Regions from separate parts of the Zestomonas ipomoeae genome, predicted to be linked through region 1. Evidence: predicted binding sites of a transcription regulator. Region 1 holds the regulator's gene; the other holds the start of a gene.
The links. Region 1 encodes sigma-54, which starts transcription at its own class of promoters, with help from an activator protein. Its sites were predicted from a motif close to ANTGGCATNNANNTTGCTNT; they were not measured.

Region 2: glnK (P-II family nitrogen regulator) is a predicted target of sigma-54. The motif match lies at 2,475-2,494, and genes of this name have one in related genera.

The regions. Positions count from the first base shown of each region.
Region 1 covers NZ_JBSKHQ010000007.1:109,700-117,456, forward strand. Annotated here, with positions in the region: gene ACWKV7_RS10505 (KdsC family phosphatase) at 1-342, shown strand, start outside; gene lptC (LPS export ABC transporter periplasmic protein LptC) at 350-919, shown strand; gene lptA (lipopolysaccharide transport periplasmic protein LptA) at 906-1,442, shown strand; gene lptB (LPS export ABC transporter ATP-binding protein) at 1,442-2,167, shown strand; gene ACWKV7_RS10525 (RNA polymerase factor sigma-54) at 2,295-3,803, shown strand; gene hpf (ribosome hibernation-promoting factor, HPF/YfiA family) at 3,886-4,194, shown strand; gene ptsN (PTS IIA-like nitrogen regulatory protein PtsN) at 4,207-4,671, shown strand; gene rapZ (RNase adapter RapZ) at 4,681-5,538, shown strand; gene ACWKV7_RS10545 (HPr family phosphocarrier protein) at 5,554-5,826, shown strand; gene pmbA (metalloprotease PmbA) at 5,859-7,208, opposite strand; gene yjgA (ribosome biogenesis factor YjgA) at 7,323-7,757, shown strand, end outside.
Region 2 covers NZ_JBSKHQ010000002.1:332,500-340,256, forward strand. Annotated here, with positions in the region: gene amt (ammonium transporter) at 1-512, opposite strand, end outside; gene ACWKV7_RS05180 (ammonium transporter) at 592-1,905, opposite strand; gene glnK (P-II family nitrogen regulator) at 1,945-2,283, opposite strand; gene ACWKV7_RS05190 (accessory factor UbiK family protein) at 2,681-2,959, shown strand; gene ACWKV7_RS05195 (YifB family Mg chelatase-like AAA ATPase) at 2,996-4,489, shown strand; gene ACWKV7_RS05200 (SMP-30/gluconolactonase/LRE family protein) at 4,486-5,463, opposite strand; gene ACWKV7_RS05205 (PACE efflux transporter) at 5,531-5,971, opposite strand; gene ACWKV7_RS05210 (LysR substrate-binding domain-containing protein) at 6,083-6,997, shown strand; gene ACWKV7_RS05215 (LysR substrate-binding domain-containing protein) at 7,153-7,757, opposite strand, start outside.

The DNA.
Region 1 (7,757 bases):
AGCGGCCGCAGCACTCCGGTGGTCGAGCGCCGGGCACGCGGCCTCGGCATCCATCACCTGTTCCAAGGTCGAGAAGACAAGATCGTCGTGCTCGACGAACTGCTCGGCGAGCTGGGATTGGGCTACGAGCACGTGGCCTATCTGGGCGACGACCTGCCTGACCTGCCGGTGATCCGCCGTGTCGGCCTGGGCATGGCGGTGGCAAGCGCCGATGCGTTCGTCCGCCAGCACGCCCATGGCGTCACCCAGGCCCGCGGCGGCGAAGGTGCGGCCCGGGAATTCTGCGAACTGATCATGCGCGCCCAGGGCAGCCTCGAAGCTGCCCAGGCCGCTTACCTATAGGCCCGGCATGCTGCGCAAACTGCGACTCTTCGTTATTTTCTCGGTACTGGCCGCACTGTTCGCAGCACTCGGCTACTGGAACATCCGCCCCGAAAGCTTCATGGAGAAACCGCCGGTTGCCGTGGACGAGAAGGCCGTCGATTTCTATGTGCTCAATGCCCACAGCGTGCAGTTCCAGGCCGACGGCGCCCTGCACTATGAGATGACCGCCGACAAGCTCGAACATCTCAAGGCCAGCGACGTCACCTTGCTGAGCAACCCCGACCTGCTGCTCTATCGCGGCACGCCTCACCCCTGGCACGTGCGCAGCGCTCGCGGCGAAGTGGCATCCCAGGGCAAGGAAGTCGAACTGATCGATGCCGTACGCATCGAGCGTACCGACGCCAAGGGCCGCCCCACCGTCATCACCAGCAGCCGCATGACCGTATTCCCCGAGAAGGAATATGCGCAAACCCAGCAAGCCGTTAGAATCGAGGCGGCCAACGGGGTGACCACGGCACAGGGAATGAAAGCGTATTTGAACGACGGCCGGATGCTCCTGCTGTCCAACGTAAGAGGCCAACATGAGGTTCGTTAAAACCCTCCCCCTTCTGCTCAGCCTGAGCGCCGCGCTAGGAAGCGCGACAGCCTGGGCACTGCCTAGCGACCGCGATCAACCGATCCGTGTACAGGCCGACAGCGCGGAACTCGACGACAAGCAAGGCGTGGCGGTCTACCGCGGCGACGTGGTGATCACCCAGGGCACCCTGAAGATCACCGGTAACACCGTCACCATCACCCAGAACCAGCAAGGTGATATCGAAGTCTTCACCGCGGTCGGCAAGCCCGCCTACTACGAGCAACTGCCAGCCGAGGACAAGCAGATCGTCAAGGCCTATGGCCTGACCATCCAGTACTTCGCCGACAAGGAGCGCGTGGTATTGATCGACCAGGCCAAGGTGATCCAGGAAGGCAACACCTTCGAGGGCGAGAAGATCGTCTATGACACCCGCCGTCAGATCGTCAACGCCGGCCGTGCCACCGGTACGCCGCTGACCACGCCGCGCCCGCGCATCGATATGATCATCCAGCCGAAGAAAAAAGAAGGCCAAGCCCAGTAATGGCGACCCTCAAAGCCCAACACCTGGCCAAGAGCTACAAAGGCCGCCAGGTGGTTCGCGACGTCAGCCTGTCCATCGACAGCGGCCAGATCGTCGGCCTGCTCGGCCCCAACGGCGCCGGCAAGACCACCTGCTTCTACATGATCGTCGGCCTGGTCGGCGCCGACCAAGGTCGGGTGCTGATCGACCAGCAGGACGTCACTCACCTGCCAATGCATGGCCGTGCCCGTGCCGGGATCGGTTACCTGCCACAGGAAGCCTCGATCTTTCGCAAGCTCAGCGTGGCCGACAACATCATGGCCATCTTGGAAACCCGCAAGGATCTGGACCGCGCCGGCCGTCGCCAGGCACTGGAAAGCCTGTTGCAGGAATTCCACATCAGCCACATCCGCGACAACCTCGGCATGAGCCTTTCCGGCGGCGAGCGTCGCCGTGCGGAAATCGCCCGCGCCCTGGCCACCGAGCCGAAATTCATTCTGCTCGACGAACCCTTCGCGGGCGTCGACCCGATCTCGGTGGGCGACATCAAGCAGATCATCCACCATCTCAAGGCCAAGGGCATCGGCGTGTTGATCACCGATCACAACGTGCGCGAAACCTTGGACATCTGCGAAACCGCCTATATTGTCAATGACGGCCAACTGATCGCCGAAGGCGACGCCGACACCATCCTGGCCAACCAGTTGGTCAAGGAAGTCTACCTGGGTCACGAGTTCCGCCTGTAATGGCGCAACTTTTCCTCACGAAGTTGTAGGCAAACCCCGAGAGGTCAGGCATATAATTTGCTTCCTGGTGGCGCTTGTCTGGCGCCCTGTTGTGGAAAGGCGCTGAGCGCCGGCAAACAAGGTGCGTATGAAACCTTCGCTAGTCCTTAAAATGGGCCAGCAGCTGACGATGACCCCGCAGCTGCAACAGGCCATCCGCCTCCTCCAACTGTCCACCCTGGATTTGCAGCAGGAAATTCAGGAGGCCCTGGAATCCAACCCGATGCTCGAGCGGCAGGAGGAAGGCGACGACTTCGACAACTCCGACCCGCTGGCCGATAGCGCCGAACAGACCCCACCGAACGGCCAGGACAACAGCAGCAGCCAGGAAACCAGCTTCCAGGAATCCAGCAGCGACGTGGAGAGCCTGGAGGATGGCGAATGGCATGACCGCATTCCCAACGAGCTGCCGGTCGATACCGCCTGGGAAGACATCTACCAGACCAGCGCCAGCAGCCTACCGAGCAGTGACGACGACGAGTGGGACTTCACCACTCGCACCTCCGCCGGCGAAAGCCTGCAAAGCCACCTGCTCTGGCAGCTGAACGTGGCGCCGATGTCCGACAAGGACCGATTGATCGCCGTCACCCTGATCGACTGCATCAATAACCAGGGCTATCTCGAAGAAACCCTCGAGGAGGTCGTCGAAGCCTTCGATCCGGAACTCGACATCGAACTCGACGAGGTCGAAGCCGTCCTGCACCGTATCCAGCAATTCGAGCCGGCCGGCATCGGCGCGCGCGACCTGCGCGAGTGCCTGTTGCTGCAATTGCGCCAGCTGCCGGCCAGCACCCCCTGGCTGAGCGAGGCCCAGCGCCTGGCGGGGGACTTCCTCGAACTGCTCGGCAGCCGCGACTACAGCCAGTTGATGCGCCGTATGAAGCTCAAGGAGGACGAGCTGCGGCAGGTGATCGAGCTGATCCAGAGCCTCAACCCGCGGCCAGGCTCGCAGATCGAAGCCAGCGAACCCGAATACGTAGTACCCGATGTAATCGTGCGCAAGCACAACGAGCGCTGGCTGGTGGAACTCAATCAGGAGGCGGTGCCGCGCCTGCGGGTCAACCCGCACTACGCAGGCTTCGTCAAACGCGCCGACTCCAGTACCGACAACACCTTCATGCGCAATCAGCTGCAGGAGGCCCGCTGGTTCATCAAGAGCCTGCAGAGCCGCAACGAAACCCTGATGAAGGTCGCCACGCAGATCGTCGAGCACCAACGCGGCTTCCTGGAGTACGGGGACGAAGCGATGAAGCCGCTCGTACTGCACGACATCGCCGAGGCCGTGGGCATGCACGAGTCGACCATTTCCCGCGTTACCACACAGAAATTCATGCACACTCCCCGCGGCATATACGAGTTGAAATACTTCTTCTCGAGCCACGTCAGCACCGCCGAGGGCGGCGAATGCTCGTCCACGGCGATCCGCGCCATCCTGAAAAAACTGGTCGCCGCGGAAAATCCGAAAAAGCCGTTGAGCGACAGCAAGATCGCTGGTTTACTGGAAGCACAGGGCATTCAAGTAGCCCGTCGCACAGTCGCCAAATACCGTGAATCCCTCGGTATAGCGCCTTCCAGCGAACGCAAGCGACTAATGTGATGCGAACTTGATCCACGCCAAAGTGTTCCGGTGGCAAGCCCGTTAGCTTGTCTCTACACACACGGCAACAAGGAGAAGCGGTATGCAAGTCAACATCAGTGGACATCAGCTGGATGTGACCGACGCCCTGCGCGACTATGTCGACGAGAAACTCGGCCGACTGGAGCGCCACTTCGACCGGATCACCAACGTGCAGGTGATCATGACGGTCGAAAAACTCAGACAGAAGATCGAAGCCACCCTGCACGTTTCAGGCGCCGAGGTCGTCGCCAATGCCGAGCATGAGGACATGTACGCGGCCATCGACCTGCTCACCGACAAGCTCGACCGACAACTGATCAAGCACAAGGAAAAGCAGCTCGACCGCCAGCAGGGCGCCATGGCCCGCTGACCTCCCCTTCCTATGATCCGACTTGAAAATATCCTGACCCCCGGCCGTTCCCTGGTGAACGTGCCGGGCGGCAGCAAGAAGCGCGTTCTCGAACAGATCGCCAATTTGGTTGCCCGCGAGCTACCGGACCTCGATGCGCAGGACATCTTCGAGAGCCTGATCGCCCGCGAGAAACTCGGCTCGACCGGCTTCGGCAATGGCATCGCCATCCCCCACTGCCGCCTACCCGGCTGTGCCGCACCGATCAGTGCGTTGCTGCGTCTGGATCGACCGGTGGACTTCGACGCCATCGACGGCGCCCCGGTGGACCTGCTGTTCGTTCTGCTGGTTCCGGAGGCCGCCACCGACGCGCACCTGGAACTGCTTCGCCAGATCGCCAGCATGCTCGACCGCAGCGAGGTGCGCGAGCGACTGCGCCAGGCACCGAGCAGTGAAGACCTGTATCAGGTGGTAGTGGACGTGCAGAACAACTCGTAAGGGTCCGACATGCGCTTGATCATCGTCAGCGGCCGCTCCGGCTCGGGCAAGAGCACCGCCCTCGATGTGCTGGAGGATAACGGCTTTTACTGCATCGACAATCTGCCGGCCGGCCTGCTCCCGGAGTTGGCCGAACGGGCCCTGCTGCATACCGAACTATTGCAACCCCAGGTCGCCGTTTCCATCGATGCGCGCAACCTGCCCAGCCACCTGCAGCGCTTTCCCGAGTTGCTCGACGAGGTGCGCGCCCGCCATATCCAGTGCGACGTACTCTATCTGGACGCCGATGACGAAGCCCTGCTCAAGCGCTTCTCGGAAACCCGCCGACGCCATCCGCTGACCGATGAGAACCGCTCGCTGGCCGAAGCCATCCAGGATGAGGCGCAGCTGCTGGGTCCGATTTCGGACCTGGCCGACCTGAAGATCGACACCACCCATCTGAATCTCTATCAGCTGCGCGATAGCATCAAGGTCCGCCTGCTGAACAAGCCGGAACCGGGCACCGCCTTTCTGGTCGAATCGTTCGGCTTCAAGCGCGGCATGCCGATCGATGCCGACCTGGTATTCGATGTCCGCTGTCTACCCAATCCCTACTGGAAACCCGACCTGCGTGATTTCTCGGGGCTGGATCAGCCGGTCATCGATTATCTGGCGGCCCAGCCCGACGTAGAGGAGATGTTCCAGGATATCCAAGCCTACCTGCATAAGTGGCTGCCACGCTTCGCGGCCAGCAACCGTGCGTATGTGACCATTGCCATTGGCTGCACCGGCGGCCACCACCGCTCGGTGTACCTGGCCGAACGTCTCGGCCGCGCGCTCAAACAACCATTGAAGAACGTTCAGGTCCGACACCGCGACCTTAGTTAGAAGGATTCAAGCGCGATGCCCGCCTGCGAGATAACCATCATCAACAAGCTGGGCCTGCATGCGCGAGCGGCCGCCAAATTCGTTGGCGTCGCCGGGCGCTTTCCCTGCCACGTACGGATTGGTCGGAACCCGCAGAGCCTGGTGGACGGCAAGAGCATCATGTCGGTGATGATGCTCGCCGCCGGCAAGGGCACCGACATCTACCTGCACACTGAAGGCGAGCAGGAGGAAGAAGCGCTGAGCGCGCTGATCGAGCTGATCAATAACCGCTTCGAAGAAGAGGAATAGGGCAGCACGCATCGCTGCCGCCCGGCCCGCCGCTAACTGCCTGCCACCGTCATCTTCTCGATCAGCACTGACCCTGTGCGGATGTTGCTGCGCAGCTCCAGGTCGCTGCCCACCGCCAGGATCTGGCGGAACATATCGCGCAGGTTGCCGGCGATGGTCACCTCCTGGACGGGGAACTGGATTTCGCCGTTTTCCACCCAATAACCACCGGCTCCCCGCGAATAGTCGCCGGTGACCATATTCAGCCCCTGCCCCATCAGCTCGGTCACCAGCAGACCCCGACCCATGCGGCGGATCAGCGCGGCCTGGCCCTCGTCGCCGTGGCTGACGAACAGGTTGTGCACGCCGCCGGCATTGGCCGTGCTGGGTAGGTTCAGCTTGCGCCCGGAATAGGTGCCGAGCACGTAGGAAACCAGTTCGCCGTCCTGTACGAAGGGCTTGGCGTAGGTGGCCAGGCCATCGCTATCGAATGCCGCGCTGCCCAGCGCGCGGGGGATGTGCGGACGTTCGTCCAGGCTCAGCCATTCGGGGAACAGCCGCTGCCCCAGCGCGCCTTCGAGGAACGACGATTTGCGATACAGGTTGCCGCCCGAAATAGCGGCGAGAAAATGACCGAACAGACCAGTGGCGGCTTCCGCGGCAAACAGCACCGGAACCTCGCAGGTGGCCACCGGACGGGCACCGAGACGACAGACCGCGCGCTCGGCGGCACGGCGGCCAATCTGGGTAGCATCGGCCAGGGCCTCGCCCTGGCGGCTGACGTCGTACCAGTAGTCGCGCTGCATCTGTCCTTCGCCCTCGGCGATCATCACGCAGCTCAGGCTGTGGCGGGTACTGGCATAACCGCCGATGAACCCATGGCTGTTGCCATAGACCCGGCAGCCACGATGGGTATTGAGGGTGGTGCCGTCGGCATTCTTGATGCGCGAATCGGTATCGAAAGCAGCCGCTTCGCAGGACAACGCCCTTTCGATGGCCTGTTCGGGGGTGATCGACCAGGGATGGAACAGGTCCAGTTCGGGCAGCTCGCGTGCCATCAGGTCCGCGTCCGCCAGCCCCGAGCATTCGTCTTCGGACGCATGCTGGGCGATCGCCAGGGCGGCGGCAACGGTTTCACGAATGGCCTCCTCGCCGGTCGCCGACGTGCTTGCCGAGCCCTTGCGCTTGCCGCTGTAGAGCGTGATGCCGAACCCCTGGTCACGATTGAATTCGACGGTTTCCACTTCGCGCTGGCGCACGGTGGTGGACAGCCCCTGCTCCACCGAGACCGAAACCTCGCAGGCACTGGCGCCCTGGCGCCGGGCCTCGGCGATGATGCGTTCGACCTTGGCCTGCAATTGCGCCAGGTCCTGCGGACCGACTGTTGACTCTGCTGCGCTCATAAAACACTCCTGAAGCGGTAGATCGTAGCGAACGGTACGGCCCTGACCATCGGCCTGGCACCTTGGCTTTACCGCTGCTGTTATCATGGCGGCGTTTCCCACTGGATCGCCCCCATGTCTGAATTTCACGACGACGCCTTCTCCGAGGAGAAGAGCAAATCCCAGGTCAAACGCGAGCTGCATGCCCTGCAGGAACTCGGTGAACGTCTGACCACTCTCAAGCCCGAGCTGCTCGACCGCCTGCCGCTCACCGAGCCGCTGCGCAAGGCGCTGGCCGATGCCTCCAAGCACACTGCGCACATCGCGCGCAAACGCCATATCCAGTACATCGGCAAACTGATGCGCGACCAGGACGTCGAGGCGATCCTCGCCCTGGTCGACCAACTGGATGCCTCGACCCGCCAGTACAACGAGCGCTTCCACGCGCTCGAGCGCTGGCGCGATCGCCTGGTGACCGATGGCGACGCCGCCCTTGAGAGCTTCGTCGCCGACTACCCGGAGGCTGACCGCCAGCACCTGCGCGGCCTGATCCGCCATGCCCAGCATGAA
Region 2 (7,757 bases), on a different contig from region 1:
TCGAGGAAGCCCGCTTCGTTGAGGAAGCCCGAGCCCCACTTCCAGTAGCCTTCGACCGGGTAGATGAAGCCGGTCATCACCACGGCGAAGGCCAGGAACGCCCACAGCTTCATGCGCTCGGCGACAGCGCCGGAGACGATGGACATGGCGGTGGCGACGAACACCACCTGGAAGAAGAAGTCGGAACGCGCCGAGTAGTAGGGCGCGCCGTCACCGCCGGCGGCGATCACGTCGGCGGCATGTTCCTCGCCGAGCAGGAAACCGAAGCTCGGCAGGAACCCGCCTTCCGGGCTGGAATACATGATGTGGTAGCCGATCAGCATGTACATCACGCAGGCCACCGCGTACAGGGCGACGTTCTTGGTCAGGATCTCGGTGGTGTTCTTGGCGCGCACCAGGCCCGCCTCGAGCATGGCGAAACCGGCCGCCATCCACATCACCAGCGCACCGCAGATCAGGAAGTAGAAGGTATCCAATGCGTACTGCATGGGAATCAGTGCTGTGTTATCCATGAATCACCTCTTGCCGTGGCGCTTTTCCAGCGCCGTTCGGTTAAGGCACCCGGGTTGGCTCCGGGCGCGCTCCGTGTGCTTACAGGTTGTAGCCACGCTCGTTGTGCAAGGCGAGGTCGAGGCCGACGGTCTCTTCCTCATCGCTGACGCGCAAGCCCATCACCAGATCGATGACTTTCAGGATCGCGAAGGTCAGGACCGCGGTGTAGATCACCGTGAAAGCCACCCCCTCGGCCTGGATCCAGAGTTGCCCCGCGATACTTTCCACTTCGCCGAAACCGCCCAGCGCGGGTGCCGCGAAGGCGCCGGTTAGGATGGCGCCGACGATGCCGCCGACGGCATGCACGCCGAATACGTCGAGCGAGTCGTCGTAGCCGAGCTTGCGCTTGAGGCTGGTGGCGCAGAAGAAACAGATCACCCCAGCAGCCAGGCCGATGACCAGCGCGCCCATCGGGCCCACCGTGCCGGAGGCCGGCGTGATGGCCACGAGGCCGGCCACCGCACCCGAGGCGATGCCCAGCACGCTCGGCTTACGGTGGGTGAGCCACTCGACGAACATCCAGCCCAGCGCAGCGGCGGCGGTGGCGACCTGGGTCACCAGCATGGCCATGCCGGCGGTGCCGTTGGCGGCCACCGCGGAACCGGCGTTGAAGCCGAACCAGCCGACCCACAACATGCTCGCGCCGATAAGCGTGTAGCCGAGGTTATGCGGCGCCATCGCAGTGGTCGGGTAGCCCTTGCGCTTGCCCAGCACCAGGCAGGCCACCAGGCCGGCGATACCGGCGTTGATGTGCACCACGGTGCCGCCAGCGAAGTCGAGCACGCCCCAGTCCCACATCAGCGCGCCGTCGCCGCTCCAGACCATATGGGCGATGGGCGCGTAGACGACGGTGAACCACACGGCCATGAAGATCAGCATCGCGGAGAATTTCATGCGCTCGGCGAAGGCACCGACGATCAGCGCCGGGGTGATGATGGCGAAGGTCATCTGGAAGGTGACGAACACGCTTTCCGGAATGCTGCCTACCAGGCTGTCGGTGCCCAGGCCGCTGAGGAACGCCCTGGAGAAACCGCCGACGAAGGAGTTGAGGTTGATCACCCCTTGCTCCATGCCGGTGGTGTCGAAGGCCAGGCTGTAGCCGTAGACGACCCACAGAATGCTGATCAGGCCGGTGATGGCGAAGCACTGCATGAGCACCGAGAGTACGTTCTTCGAACGCACCATGCCGGCATAGAACAGCGCCAGGCCGGGGATGGTCATGAACAGCACGAGCACGGTAGCGACCAGCATCCAGGCCGTGTCACCGCTGTCGAGGGTTGCCTCCTGCGCCCAGGCAATGCCTGGAACGAGGGACAAAAGGGCTCCTAGCCCTGCGATTTTTCGCAGAGTCATGGGTTTGGCTCCTGGGGCTTTTTGGGGGTTCGGGGGCGCTTAGATCGCGTCGGTGCCGGTTTCGCCGGTACGGATGCGGATGGCCTGCTCCAGGTTGACCACGAAGATCTTGCCGTCACCGATCTTGCCGGTGTTGGCGGCCTTGGTGATGGCCTCGATCACGCGGTCGAGCTGGTCGTCGGCGATAGCCACGTCGATTTTCACCTTGGGCAGGAAATCGACCACGTATTCGGCACCGCGGTACAGCTCGGTATGGCCCTTCTGCCGACCGAAGCCCTTGACCTCGGTGACGGTGATGCCCTGCACTCCGATCTCCGACAGCGATTCGCGCACGTCGTCCAGCTTGAACGGCTTGATGATGGCAGTGACTAGCTTCATATAACTCTCTCCCGTGTAAGGTGGACTTGCCCCAGGAATGCGAACCCGGCTCAAGTCTAAGCGCAGTATCTGGCTTTGTAACGCGCCGCAGGCCCGCCGTGGCCCGTGTGACACCAGCCAACCGCTCCTGGCGAAAGCTCCAGCTCCGCCCGACGCACCGGAACTGCATCGGTGCACGCGTCACGGGGCATAAAGCAGAAATCTTGCCACTCTGGTGAAAAGTTCGGTTTTTCATGCGCTTAGCCGGCAAAACGACAGCATGGCGGGGTTTCGCACGGCCGCACCCGCACTACAACGGTGCGCCCCGCCTTCATCCCCTGCGCAAAAAGCGTGCACCACTGCGGGCGAAAGGCCTCGTGCTACACTGCCGACCGCGTTTTTCACCGGAATCGTTCCCATGCTGCCGCCCAAAGCCCTGCTAGACGCCCTCGGCACCCACGCATCGCGCCTGTTCAATGGCGACTCCCCGCTGCCGCGCAGCGAAGTGGAAGCCCAGCTCAAGGCCCTGTTGCAGAGCGCCTTCAGCAAGCTCGATCTGGTCAGCCGGGAAGAATTCGACAGCCAGATGACAGTGCTCGCGCGGACCCGCGCCCGCCTCGAGGCACTGGAGGCCAAGGTCGCCGAACTCGAAGCCAAGATTCCACCGCAGTCGCCGCAGACGCCGCCCGCCGAGTAAACGCTCGCCGCGCGGCATGCCATCAAGGAGTGATGCATGTCCCTGGCCATTGTCCACAGCCGCGCCCAGGTCGGCGTCGAAGCCCCCGCCGTCACCGTCGAGGCCCATTTGGCCAACGGCCTGCCGTCCCTGGCGTTGGTCGGCCTGCCGGAAACCGCGGTCAAAGAAAGCAAGGACCGCGTACGCAGCGCCATCCTCACCTCCGGCTTCGATTTTCCGCCTCGCCGAATCACATTGAATTTGGCTCCCGCCGACCTGCCGAAGGACGGTGGTCGCTTCGACCTGGCCATCGCCCTGGGCATTCTTGCCGCCAGCGGCCAGTTGCCTGCCGAACGCCTGGCGGACGTCGAATGCCTGGGCGAGCTGGCGCTGTCCGGCGCCCTGCGCCCGGTGCAGGGCGTGCTGCCCGCCGCCCTGGCCGCCCGTGCCGCCGGGCGCACCCTGGTGGTGCCGAGCGCCAACGCCGAGGAAGCCTGCCTCGCCGCCGGGCTGACCGTGCTGGCCGCCGACCATCTGCTGCAACTGGCGGCCCACTTCAACGGCCAGACGCCGCTGGCGCCCTACCAGGCCCAGGGGCTGATCCGGCGCAGCCAGCCCTACCCCGACCTGGCCGACGTGCAGGGCCAGGCCGCCGCCAAGCGCGCCCTGCTGGTGGCCGCCGCCGGCTCGCACAACCTGCTGTTCAGCGGCCCGCCGGGGACCGGCAAGACCCTGCTGGCCAGCCGCCTGCCCGGCCTGTTGCCGCCGCTGGACGAGGAGGAGGCACTGCAGGTCGCTGCCATCCATTCGGTAGCCAGCCATTCGCCGCTGGATGCCTGGCCGCAACGCCCGTTTCGCCAGCCCCACCACAGTGCGTCCGGCCCGGCGTTGGTCGGCGGCGGCAGCCGCCCGCGGCCGGGCGAGATCACCCTGGCGCACCAGGGCGTGCTGTTTCTCGACGAGCTGCCGGAATTCGATCGCAAGGTTCTGGAGGTGCTTCGAGAGCCCCTGGAATCGGGCGAAATCGTGATCGCCCGCGCCCATGACAAGGTGCGTTTCCCCGCACGTTTCCAGCTCGTCGCGGCGATGAACCCCTGCCCCTGCGGTTACCTGGGCGACCCCAGCGGCCGCTGCCGTTGCACGCCAGAGCAGATCCAGCGCTACCGCGCCAAGCTGTCCGGGCCGCTGCTCGATCGCATCGACCTGCACGTCACCGTCGCCCGCGAGGCCACCGCACTGCATGTCGCCCCCGGCGGCGGCCCGGACAGCGCCAGCGCCGCCGCCCAGGTCAGTGCCGCGCGACAACGACAGCTCGCTCGCCAGGGCCGTGCCAATGCCTTCCTCGACCTGCCGGGCCTGCGCCAGCACTGCGCGCTGCACGGCGACGACCAGGCCTGGCTGGAAAAAGCCTGCGAACGTCTCGGGCTGTCCTTGCGTGCCGCCCATCGCATCCTGAAGGTGGCGCGCACCCTGGCCGACCTGCAGCAGTCCGAACGAATCGATCGGCAGCATCTGGGCGAAGCGCTGCAATACCGCACCAATCTGGGCTAGCTGCGCGCTGCGCCGACCGCCGCCAGGCGCGCCGCCCAGATCACCGTGTCCGCCAGCATGAACAAGGTGTCGTTGCCCGGCCCGCCGAAGCAGAAGTTCGCCACGCCCGGCGCGATGATCTCGCCGAGCAGGTCGCCGCTGGGGTCGAATACCTGCACGCCGCTGGCCGAGGAACTGTAGACCCGTCCGGCGGTGTCCAGTTTGATGCCGTCCGGAATGCCCGGACTCACCACGGCGAACAGCCGCTCGTTGGCCAGATGCCGACCGCCCCGTACATCGAACGCACGGATATGGTGCGGCCGCTCGACGAAGTAGCTGCCGGGCACCTGGATGGCGCCACTGTCGGTGATATAGAGCACCGACTCGTCCGGCGAAAAGGCCAGGCCGTTGGGCTTGTCGAAGCTGTCCGCTACCACGCTCAAGCCCCGCGAGCACGGATCGTAGCGATAGACGAAGTCGCCGAGCAGCGGCGCTTCCTTGAAGCCTTGCAGCGCACCGTAAGCGGGGTCGGTGAACCAAATGGTGCCGTCGCTCTTGACCACCACGTCGTTGGGCGAGTTGAAACGCAGGCCGCGCCATTGGTCGACGACGGTTTCCTGCGCCCCGCTGGCCCGGTGCAAGCGGCTGATGCGCGCAGGCGATGTCTTGCTGCCCTGCTCGCAGACCAGCAGGTAGCCTTCGCGGTCGAGGGTCATGCCGTTGGCCGCGTTGCTGGCGGCGCACACCGTGGTCGCGGCGTCGGGCGGCAACGGAAAATCGCCGCCGCGCAGGTCGATGCGCCTGATGTCTACCTGCAGGAAACCAGGCAGCGGCACGTTTCCGCTCTGTGGCAGCGTAGTGAAGTAGAGGGCGTCCTCCTCGGGCACATACACCGGCCCTTCATGGGCATCGGTTTCGATCACGGTGAAGAACTGTGGATCGGCGCCGAGCACGTCGCGGAACGCCTCGCTGTGGCTGATGAACGGGGAGCTCATGGGAATTCCTTTTCGCGGGGGATCCCACCAATCTAGGCCGCGTAGCGGATTTGGCCAGCCGAGGCGCTCACGGCAACTCGCATGAGAGCGGCTTCGCCGAGTCGGGAACTCCGAATAGCCGGTCGAACAGCCACTGGAACACGAAGGCATAGAGCAGGAAGAAGATGAACAGGCTCAGGTTGGTCGCCAGTGCCGCCAGCCAGGAAATGTCCAGCCAGAAGGCCACCAGCGGCAGCAGGATCAGCACCAAGCCCCCTTCGAACCCCAGCGCATGCACAATCCGCCGCGCCAGCGTGCGCGACCGGCGGGCCTGACGCGCTTCCCAGGCCTCGAACGCCGCGTTGTAGCCCATGTTCCAGAGCAGCGCGATCACCGAAATCAACACCGCCAGCGTGGTCGAGTAGGCCAGCCCCTGGTCATGGACCAGCGCGAGGGCCGGGGAGATGCACAACACTGCCAGCGCCTCGTACAGCAACGCCTGTATAACTTTCCTCACGGGCCCCTGCATATCCGCCTCCACGCCTTCGAACAGGCTGCCTACGCTAGGCAGGCGAGGGTGAGCAGGCAAATGAGCTATAGTCCGCCAGGCTGAATTCATTTCATCTCTGGATACCCAATCATGTTCGCCCGGCTGCCGCTGACCGCACTGCGCACGTTCGAATCCGCCGCCCGGCTTGGCAGCTTCAAGGCCGCCGCCATCGAGCTGGCGGTCACGCCAACGGCGATCTCCCACCAGATCAAGGCGCTGGAGAGCGGGCTCGGCGTGTTGCTGTTCGACCGTGCCGGCAAGGGTGTTCAGCTCACCCAGGCGGGCGAACAGCTCTTCGGTCGTCTGCACGACGCATTCATTGAAATCAACCGAAGCCTGGACCGGCTGCGCCCGTCCCTCGACGCCGACAGCCTTACCCTGACGACCACCCCGGCATTCGCCGCGCTGCGCCTGATTCCCCGGCTGGGCGAATTCCACCGCCGTCATCCCCGGGTGCACGTGCGCGTCGAGACCAGCAACGAGCTGGTGGACCTGACACGGAATGCCGGCATCGATCTGGCGCTGCGCTGCTGCTTCGGCGAACCGGGGGAGCTGTACCAGATGCCCTTGCTGGATGAGCAGTTCGGCGTCTACGGCGCCGCGTCCTGCCTGCGGCGAGCGGAGCAAGGCCGTCTCGAGCTGATCAAGGTGCATTGGACCTCGCCACCGATGGCCGCCATCGACTGGCCGGCCTGGTGCGCTGCCGCCCGGGCCGAGAGCTGGCTCGACGGCGCCAGCCTGCGGGAGTTCGACGACGAGCACTATGCGCTGCAAGCCGCCATCGCCGGGCAGGGCCTGGTACTGGCCAGCACCGTGCTGGTGGCCGAGGCGGTCGAACATGGCCTGCTGCTGCCCTACCGGCCGGAAATCAAGCTACCCGGTGGCCGCTACCTGGCGGCGTGCGTGCCCGGCCGCGAACGCCATGCGCCGGTCAGGGCATTCCTCGACTGGCTCGCCGACGCCCTGCCCGCCTCCGACACAAGCGACCGGCAGGCCGTTGAATAGCGTCGGCGAGGCACGCAAGACAAGGCCTAGACGGCCCCGCAAGACTGGCGCGGAAGCGGCAGGGGTCGCACCCGACTTACGCGCTGTAGATGAGCCTTCCGACCGGGCTGGCGATCCAGCCTGTTTTTTGACGCAGGTAGTTTTTCAACCGCCTGCTAGGCCTCTCGGCTGTCCAGCAACTGCACCTGCGGCAAACGCATTGCCGTGATTTCCGCCAGCAGAAAGTCGCGCAGGCGCTGCAGGCGCTCCTGGCCGCTGCGGGCCCTCGGCCAGACCAGGTAGTAGCTGTCGCCGCTGGCCACCGCGTTGGGCCAGGGCAAGCCGAGGCGGCCGGCTTCGACGTCTTCGGCGACCATCACCAGGTCGCCGATGGAAATGCCGTAGCCGCGCGAGGCGGCGACCATGCCCAGTTCCAGGGTGTCGAACACCTGGCCGCCCTTGAGCGATACCGTGCCGTCCAGACCCATGCGGTTCAGCCACTGGCGCCAGTCACGGCGGTCGGGGGTCGGGTGCAACAGGTCGGCGGCGGCCAGGCGCTCGGCGGTCCAGGGGCCGGAAGCAGCCAGCCCGGGTTCGCAGACCGGGATCAGCCACTCGCGAAACAGCAGCGTGCACTCCCACTCCGGATTGCTCGCACCTTCGCCAAGCAGCAAGACGGCGCAGTCGAAGGGCTCGTTGAGGAAATCGACCTTGTCCACGTCCATCCAGGCGCTGGTCAGCTGCACCTCGCTGTCGCTGTGCAGGTGGCGGTAGCGGCTGA